DNA from 4 places in the Nocardia sp. NBC_00511 genome. Region 3 is predicted to be linked to each of the others. Evidence: riboswitches for the same ligand, from Rfam matches in the RefSeq annotation. Region 3 holds a riboswitch; each other region holds the start of a gene.
The links. Region 3 has a riboswitch for S-adenosylmethionine ahead of OG300_RS29655 (ABC transporter substrate-binding protein). Riboswitches for the same ligand answer to the same signal wherever they lie in the genome.

Region 1 (2,193 bases), 1.0 Mb from region 3:
CGCGATGGACTGGGCGGCGACGGCCTGCGCGGACAGGTATTCGCGATAGGCCACGCTCCCCTGCTCGAGCAGCGCTCGCGGGTCCGGGCCCGATTCCGGCCCGGCGGTTGACGAGTCCCGCCGGGCGGCCCTAGATTTATCTGCGTTCATGCAACTACTGCTTTCGCTCAGATACTTATCCGGTGCAGAAAGAATAACGCCATGACCCAGAACGCCGCGAGCACCTCACTGGTGCCGATCCTGATCGCCGCCGCCGAGAATCTGGAGCCCGCCGAAACACGCTTGCTCTCAGACGATTTCGCACAGCATATGCTGCCCGTGCCATTGCGCGCGGTGGTCCGGCGACCACTCGGGCGGCGACTGCTGCGCGCGGCCATGGACCGCGAGGGCCCGGGGATCTGGAACAGCTTGGCCTGTCGCAAAAGGTATTTCGACGACCGCACGGGCGCGGCGATCGCCGCCGGGATCGAATCGGTGGTGGTGCTCGGCGCGGGCCTGGACACTCGGGCGATGCGCCTGGCCGCGCCTGCCGGAATCCCGTCGTTCGAGGTCGATCAACCCGTCATCACCGAACGCAAGCGGCAGCGAATCAACTTGCCCGACAAGGTGATTCAGGTACCTATCGACTTCGAGACAGATGACCTGCGTACCGCGTTGCGCACCCACGGCTACGACGCCGGATCGAAAACCCTTTTCCTGTGGGAGGGCGTCACCCAGTACCTGACCGAACGGGCTGTGCGCGACACCCTCACCGCGCTCGCCGAGGCGCGCGCGGGCAGCATCCTGGTCTTCAGTCATGTGCGCCAGGACTTCATCGACGGCACGGATCTCGGCGATTGCGCCCCCACCCATCGCCGTTTCGTCGGCCGGAACCCGCTGTGGCAGTTCGGCTTACAACCCGAAGATGTCGCCGGACTGCTGATCGAATACGGCTGGATCGAACTCGAACAGGTCGGCGGCCCCGAGTACGCCGCCCGTTTCCTCACCCCGATCGGCCGCGCCGCCACCGTCCCCGACCTGGAACGATGCGTCACCGCCGCCAAGCGGTGACGACACCCCGGGCCGCCGGGGTGGGTTGACAAGCCCGCGCGATGTCTGCCAGTCTCGCTTCAGGTCATGAGTACCAGCGTCAAGCCCCGGCTAGCTGGTCGGCAACCCTCCACCGCGGCGGGGTGCTCCGGGTGACGACCGGGCCGTAGCCCGACCGGGCACGGCAAGCGCGGACTCTCGATCATTCTCTTTTCTGATCGCGTGTCCCCATCCGACGGGATTTCGTGATGACTGCTTTCGCCGACCAGACCTGTGCCCCCCTCGCCGAAGTTTCCGGCTGTGACCTCCAGGTTCCCCTGGTTCAGGGCGGGACCCGCAGCTACGCCAACTTCGACTACGCCGCCAGTGCCCCAGCGCTGCGCCAGGTCACCGACCGGGTCGCCGGGCTGCTGCCGTACTACGCCAGCGTGCATCGCGGCGCGGGCTACGCCTCCCGCGTCTCCACCGACTGCTACGAATCCGCCCGCGGTTCGGTCGCGAAGTTCCTGAATACCGCCGATGACCAGGTCGTCGTCTTCACCCGCAACACCACCGACGCGCTGAACCTGCTCGCGGCCTGCGTGCCCGGCGACACTGTGGTCCTCGATGTCGAACACCACGCCAACTTCCTGCCCTGGACCCGCAACGGCCGCCGCGTGGTGCGCGCCGCGGACACCATCGAGGAGACCATCCAGCGGGTGGTCGCCGAACTGTGCGCCAAACCCGCTGCGCTGCTGGCGGTTACGGGCGCCTCCAATGTCACCGGGGAACTGCTGCCGCTGGAGCGGCTGGCCTGGATCGCGCACCAGTGCGGCACCCGCATCCTGGTAGACGCCGCCCAGCTGGCACCGCATCGCCGCATCGACCTGCGCGCCACCGGCATCGACTACCTGGCCTTCTCCGGGCACAAGGCGTACGCGCCGTTCGGTGCGGGCGTGCTGGTCGGCCGCCGCGACTGGCTCGACGCGGCCGACCCGTACCTGGCCGGTGGCGGCGCGGTGCGCTCGGTGTCGGCCGACCATGTCGAGTGGGCGCCCGCTCCGCAGCGGCACGAGGCCGGTTCGCCGAACGTGCTGGGCGTCGCCGCGTTGGCCGCGGCCTGCGACGCGCTGGCCGACCTGGATCCGACCACCGTGCTCGAGCACGAGCAGTACCTCACCCACC
Region 2 (2,193 bases), 830 kb from region 3:
GCCGTTGAGCACCTCGTTGCGGCCGAAGGACTTCCGGATGCCGCGCAGTTCGATCGCGTACTCGCTCACCGCTTCTCACCCTTCGCGAAGTGCCGCTCGATATAGAACTGCGCGATGCTCAGCACGGTGGTCAGCGCGATGTACCAGACCGTCGCCACCATCAGCAGCGGCACCACCCGGCCGTTGCGGCCGTAGATGACCTGCACCTGGTAGAACAGCTCCGCGATCGCCATGGTCGACACGATCGAGGTGCCCTTGAACAGGCTGATCACCTCGTTCGCGGCGTTCGGCAGAATGCCGCGCATGGCCTGCGGGGCAACGATCGTGAAGAACTGCCGATGCCACGGCAGCCCCAGCGAACGCGCCGCCTCCCACTGCCCCTCGTCCACCGAGATGATCCCGGCGCGAATGATCTCCGCCGAGTACGCGGCCTGATGCAGCGCCAAACCGATGACGGCGGCGGTGAATCCGCTGATCACGCCATTGGTCTGGAAGTGCGCGAACTCCGGGCCGAACGGAATGCCCAGCGACAGCGTCTTGTACAGATAGGCCAGGTTGAACCAGAACAGCAGCTGCACGATCAGCGGAATCGAGCGGAACGCCCACACGTAGGTCCACGAGATCGCCTGCAGCACCGGGTTCTTCGACAACCGGCCGATGGCCAGCCAGATCCCGATGAAGAAGCCGAGCAGCGTCCCCCAGAAGGTCAGCTCCAGCGTCACCTTCAGTGCTGAGAGCACCGACGACGCGGTGATGTACTGCGCGAAAGTGGACCAGTCCCAGCCGGGATTGGTGATCAGGCCGTGCGCGAACTGCGCGACCAGCAGCAGTGCGACCGCCGCCGTCACCCAGCGCCAGGGGTGCCGGGTGCGGACGATGCGCAGTTCGCCATCGTCGTGATCGACAGGCGTCGCGGTGTCCGCGGGTGCCGCCAATGTGCTCATGGATTCGTCCTCCATCGGTCCTGGCGGAAGCACCCGCACCACGTGCGCGGGGGTTGCTGCGATGTCTGCGAGCCAGGTCTCTCGATCGCTCTGGATGGTGAAGACGACGATACGAACTCCGGCGACGCCTGTCGCCGGTCCAGATCAGCGTGAATTCAATAGCGGTACAACGGATTTCCCGATTGCCACCGGAAAATCGGAGAACTCAGCCGGCGGCCGCGTCCAGATCGGGATCATGGTCGTGCAGCGCGCGGAAACCGCTGCGATGGAATACCAGCGGCTCGGACTCGGGATGCGTGGTCAGGCGGTGCACCCGCAACAGCACCACGGCGTGATCGCCCGCCGGAACCTGCTCGTGGACGGAGGTTTCCAGCCAGGTGGCGGCGCCCGCCACGAAGGCGGCATTGCCGGTCCCAGTGTGCAGCTCCACATTCCGGAAGCGGTCACCACGACGGGAACTCAGACCCCGGGCCGCCGCCTGCTGCGCACTGCCCAGCAGGCTCAACCCCAGACGGCTGGCCTGTTGCAGAATCGGCCAGGTCTCGGAGGAATATTGGATGCAGATCGACACCAGCGGTGGATCCAGTGACACCGGTACGAAGGTGCTCACCACCATGCCGTACGGATTGCCACCGATCCGTGCGCAGACCGCCACCACCCCGCTGGGGAAGTGCGCGAAGGTCTTTCGCAGATCCGTGCCGTCGACCGGAGATAGCGCGGCGCCCGCGCTGTGAATCGAGGTCAGCTCGCCCATCACTTCACTTCAGCACCGGCCGCCGCGCACCGACAGGGTTGCGCTCGAGCCGATCGGAAGCGGGGGCGGGAACACGAGTTCAGCACACCGTGAAAAAACGGAAGCCCGTCCGGCCCCGAAGCCGGACGGGTTGTCCCGATGAGGTGTCTGAGTTCGTCCCTGAGCTCCTTAGCGCTTACTTCGCGAGATGCGGCTGGTTGATGGTGGCGAAGTACTGGATCGCAGCGGCGATCGCGACCGGAGCCGTGATGAACAGCTGGCCCGCGAGGGTGCCCAGGAAGCCGACGGCGGCAGCGCCACCGATGCAGCCCGCGATCGGACCGGCGCCGAAGAGCGCGGCCAGCGGAGCGGTAGCGACACCCGCGACACCGAAGCCGATGACGCAACCGACGGCCGCGCCGCCGATGCCGCCGACCAGGGTGGCAATGGTGGCACCGGTGGAGATGGTGTCCTTCATGCGGTTCCAGGCAGCCTGCTCACGGTCGTAATCCGTCT
Region 3 (2,193 bases):
CGGACCGGGGTGCCCATCGATTCCGAGCTGGTGGTGTCGCGGCTGGGTCCGCCGCTGGCGGAGGAGGCGGCGAACTGGTTCCCCGAGCACCAGGTGCCGGGGGTGCTGACGATGTACCGCGAGCTGTATCCGGAGATCGGGGTGGAGTCGGCGCTGCCGCTGCCCGGGGTGGCGGAGTCGCTGGCCGCGGTGCATCGGGCCGGGGGCACGGTGCTGGTGATCACCGCCAAGTACGAGCCGAACGCACGGCTGCACCTCGAGCATCTCGGGCTGGCGGTGGACGAGCTGGTCGGCAATGCCTGGGCGGAGGAGAAGGGCGAGGTGCTGCGCGAGCGCGGTGCGGCCATCTATGTCGGGGATCATCTCGGCGACATCCGGGCTGCCAAGGTGGCCGACGCGGTGTCGGTGGCGGTGACCACCGGACCCTATGCGGCGGAGGAACTCTCGGCCGCGGGCGCGGATGTGGTGCTGCGCGATCTCACCGGATTCCCGTCCTGGCTGGCCGGTCACCTCGCGGGCTGAAGCCCTGCTCACCATGCGGGAGTGAGCTTTCCGACGCTGGTTAGCGTCATCCCGATTCGAATCCTGTCGGTGTCCGGGATGCCCGGATTAGTCTTCGACTCACGGTCACGAGTATCAGCACGTTCGAGCCCCGGCTCGCTGATCGGCAACCCTCGCGCGGCGGTGGGGTGCCCCGGGTGACGACCAGGCGGCGTCCGAGTGGGCGGCGCAAGCGCAAGCTCATTCCCTATGCCCGGCTGCGCCGGTGCGTGAGTGCAGAGGTTTGTCATGAGCAGGAAATGGTCCGGATCGCGTGCGCGTCGGATTGTGGTGGGAGTCGCCGCGGCGGCGTTGGCAGCGGGAACGTTGTCGGCGTGCGCGGGCAACTCGTCCGACAGTAGTTCCGACACAGTGTATTTCGGTGTCTCGGGGCCGAAGACGGGCACCTCGGCCGAGTACGGGCGGCTCTGGCAGCAGGGTTTCGACCTGGCGCTCGAGCAGGTCAACGCGGCGGGCGGGATCGACGGCAAGAAGGTCGCGCTGAAATGGGAGGACTCCCAGTCCGATCCGAAGCAGACGGTGCCGATCGCCACCAAGTTCGTCGACGACAGGTCGATCATCGCCGAGCTCGGCGACTTCTCCTCACCCGCCTCGATCGCGGCCTCGCCGGTGTACAACCGCGGCAAGCTGGTGCAGTACGGGTTCACCAACTCCTCGACCGACTTCACCAAGGGCGGCGACTACTCCTGGAGCCCGTCGGTCACCCTGGACACCGTGCAGGCCGCGGTCACCGACTGGGTGAAGGCGAAGGCGACCAGGGTTTCCGTCGTTTATCTCGAATCCGACTGGGGCAAGCAGGATTTCGGCTTCTTCCAGCAGTACGCGAAGCAGAAGGGGATCGACATCGTCTACTCGTCGTCGATCCTGCCGGACTCGCAGGACTTCCGGCCGGTGCTGATCAAGGCACGCGACGCCAACCCGGACGCGGTGGTGCACCTGGGTTACGGTCCGGACGGCGCGCTGGTGGTCAAGCAGCTGCGTGATGTCGGGTACAAGGGTCAGTTCTTCGGTGGCCAGAACACCCCGCAGTTCGTGGAGCTGGCGGGCACCGCGGCCGAGGGCGACATCGTCAACGGCGTCTTCTCCCCGTCGGACACCAACCCGAAGATCCAGGACTTCGTCACCAAGTTCCGGGCCGAGTACAACACCGAGCCCGGCGACTTCAACGTCTACGCCTATGACGCGATCAACGCACTGGTCAAGGCCGCCAAGTTCGGCGGCGCGAACCGTGAGGGCATCCTGAAGGGCCTGCGCGAGGTCAAGGACTTCGACGGCATCGGGTTCACCACGCCCTTCGCCTTCGACCAGCAGACGCGTCGGCCCAGCAACATCAAGCCGATCCAGCTGGTGCTGCAGAACGGCAAGTTCGTTCCCGTCGCCTCCGCCAAGTAGCGGCGCATGTTCGACACGCTCATCGCGGGTCTGGTCCACGGCAACGCGTACGCGCTCATCGCCGTGGGCATCACCCTGATATTCGGGGTCAGCAATGTCATCAACTTCGCGCACGGCGCGATCTTCGCCTTCGGGTCGGTGCTGGGCTGGTGGCTGATCGCCCAGCACGGGGTGCCACTGTGGGCGGCGCTGATCGTGGTGGTCGCGGTGACCGCGCTGCTCGGCGTCGGCATCGACGTG
Region 4 (2,193 bases), 1.8 Mb from region 3:
CGATGAGGAACGCGTTGAACGGCGATACCGCCGCACCCAGGTCGCGCAGCAACTGCACGCGCGCCTTGAGCGCGAACGCCGGAGCGCCCAGATCCGCGAACACCGCGCCGTGGTAGCTCGGGTCCGGCGTGGTGAAGCCCGGGAAACGCGATTCCCCGGCCGCGTTCTGCACGGTCCAGTCGAAATTGCCGCCGTCGACGATCACGCCCGCGACCGCCGTGCCGTGCCCACCCAGGTACTTGGTGGCCGAGTGCACGACGATGTCGGCGCCCAGTTTCAGCGGCTGGATCAGGTACGGGGTGGCGACCGTGTTGTCCACGATCAGCGGGATGCCCGCGGCGTGCGCGACACCGGAGATGCCCGGGATGTCGAGCACCGAGCTGCTCGGGTTGGCGATGGTCTCGCCGTAGAAAGCCTTGGTATTGGGCTGAATTGCCGCCTGCCACTGCGCCAGGTCGTCGGGGTCCTCGACGAAGCTGACCTGGATGCCCAGCTTGGGCAGCGAGTAGTGCAGCAGGTTGTAGGTGCCGCCGTACAGGTGCGGGCTGGCCACGATGTGGTCGCCGGCCTGGGCCAGGTTCAGGATCGCGTAGGTCTCCGCCGCCTGCCCGGAGGCCAGCAACAGCGCCGCGACACCGCCCTCGAGGGCAGCCACGCGCTGCTCCACCGCGTCCTGGGTGGGGTTCATGATGCGGGTGTAGATATTGCCCGGCTCGGCGAGACCGAACAGCGCGGCGGCGTGGTCGGTGTCGCGGAAGGCGTACGAGGTGGTCTGGTAGATCGGCAGGGCCCGGGCCCCGGTGGCGGTGTCAGCGGACTGGCCGGCGTGAATCTGCTTGGTCTCGAAGGACCAGTCGGCCGGGTCGATGCTGCCGTCGGGGGCGATCGCGGGCGCGGTCGAGTCACTCATGTGCTTCTCCAGGAAAACAAGGTCGCCGAATGGCGGAAGTCTGACGTTATCGGAAGGCGTATGGGCTTCGACAACAACACATTTCGGTAGACCTCCTACTTGCGCTTGCGTTCGGCCTTCGAACGCCCGGTCCTCACCCGGAGCACCCCACCGCAGCTGGAGGGTTGCCGATCAGCGAGCCGGGGCTTGACGCTGATGCTCTTGACCTGTGGCGAGATTCTAACGGTCGGTCGCTACCAGACTGGCAGTGGGGCTTGCCACAGTCGGAACCGCGCAGGTGCGCACGAATTCCCGAAAGGCCGCCAGCACATTGTCAGCCAACGCCTGCGCCGAGGAGGCGCTGCCGCAGTCGGGAAACTCGGAGTCCGAATCGAATTCGCATTCCATGCCCATTCGGACGATGCCGTGCCAGGTGGCGGCCACCACTCGCACCGGCAACGCGTCCGGATGGCTGTTCATCCGCTCGGCGAGCACGTTGGTCAGGGCGCGGGTCTTGGTGTCCGCGGATTCCAGGCTCTGGGCGCGCACCGTCGGGTTGTCGCGGGTGATGCGCTGCATTTGCTGGAACCACTGGAACGGCACCGGATTGTCGCCCTGGATCAGGCCTTCCGCGACCACCATGAAGGCGTCGAGCAGGGCCTGCAGTTCGTTGCCGGTGATCGGCTGGGCGCGCAGCTCCCGGGCCAGCGCCAGGCCCCAGTCCTCGATGGGGGCGATGACGATCGCCTCCTTGTTGTCGAAGTACCGGTTCACGGTGCGCGGGGAGACATCGGCCGCGTCGGCGATCTGCTCGACGGTGGTGGCGTCGAAGCCTTGCTGGTCACACAGCTGCAGCGCCACCTCGATGATGCGGGTGCGGGTTTGCTGCTTCTTGCGTTCACGCAGGCCCAGAGCGTTCATGTCCCCATGTTAGATGGCATATGTCGGATTGTGTCCCAGTATGACAACTGTCGCACCGCGACATTTTTCTCTTGACGCCAATTGTCGCATGGGGTCAGGATGGTTCAGTGCCCCGGACCGCCCCTGAGGAGACGACATGACCGCTCCGGCAACGACCCTCGATTCACACCAAACAGCAAGTAAGCCAACGGATTCCAGGCGCTGGTGGGCCCTCGGCGTGATCGCCATGGCCCAGCTCATGGTGGTCCTGGACGCCACCATCGTCACCATCGCGCTGCCGTTCGCGCAGCACGACCTGAACATCAGCGACAGCAACAAGCAGTGGGTGCTGACCGCGTACACCTTGATCTTCGGCGGCCTGCTGCTGCTCGGCGGCCGACTGG

Region 1: linked by a shared signal. The riboswitch ahead of OG300_RS34100 (aminotransferase class V-fold PLP-dependent enzyme) and the one ahead of OG300_RS29655 (ABC transporter substrate-binding protein) in region 3 are both predicted to bind S-adenosylmethionine.
Region 2: linked by a shared signal. The riboswitch ahead of OG300_RS33300 (amino acid ABC transporter permease) and the one ahead of OG300_RS29655 (ABC transporter substrate-binding protein) in region 3 are both predicted to bind S-adenosylmethionine.
Region 4: linked by a shared signal. The riboswitch ahead of OG300_RS37670 (bifunctional o-acetylhomoserine/o-acetylserine sulfhydrylase) and the one ahead of OG300_RS29655 (ABC transporter substrate-binding protein) in region 3 are both predicted to bind S-adenosylmethionine.

The regions. Positions count from the first base shown of each region.
Region 1 covers NZ_CP107849.1:7,340,611-7,342,803, reverse strand. Annotated here, with positions in the region: gene OG300_RS34110 (MarR family transcriptional regulator) at 1-54, opposite strand, end outside; gene OG300_RS34105 (SAM-dependent methyltransferase) at 202-1,050, shown strand; SAM riboswitch class IV at 1,113-1,226, shown strand; gene OG300_RS34100 (aminotransferase class V-fold PLP-dependent enzyme) at 1,278-2,193, shown strand, end outside.
Region 2 covers NZ_CP107849.1:7,163,478-7,165,670, reverse strand. Annotated here, with positions in the region: gene OG300_RS33305 (amino acid ABC transporter ATP-binding protein) at 1-69, opposite strand, end outside; gene OG300_RS33300 (amino acid ABC transporter permease) at 66-944, opposite strand; SAM riboswitch class I at 953-1,045, opposite strand; gene OG300_RS33295 (flavin reductase family protein) at 1,150-1,698, opposite strand; gene OG300_RS33290 (hypothetical protein) at 1,874-2,193, opposite strand, start outside.
Region 3 covers NZ_CP107849.1:6,334,902-6,337,094, reverse strand. Annotated here, with positions in the region: gene OG300_RS29660 (HAD family hydrolase) at 1-522, shown strand, start outside; SAM riboswitch class IV at 626-742, shown strand; gene OG300_RS29655 (ABC transporter substrate-binding protein) at 913-1,953, shown strand; gene OG300_RS29650 (ABC transporter permease) at 1,960-2,193, shown strand, end outside.
Region 4 covers NZ_CP107849.1:8,142,246-8,144,438, forward strand. Annotated here, with positions in the region: gene OG300_RS37670 (bifunctional o-acetylhomoserine/o-acetylserine sulfhydrylase) at 1-910, opposite strand, end outside; SAM riboswitch class IV at 1,007-1,117, opposite strand; gene OG300_RS37675 (TetR/AcrR family transcriptional regulator) at 1,130-1,810, opposite strand; gene OG300_RS37680 (MFS transporter) at 1,947-2,193, shown strand, end outside.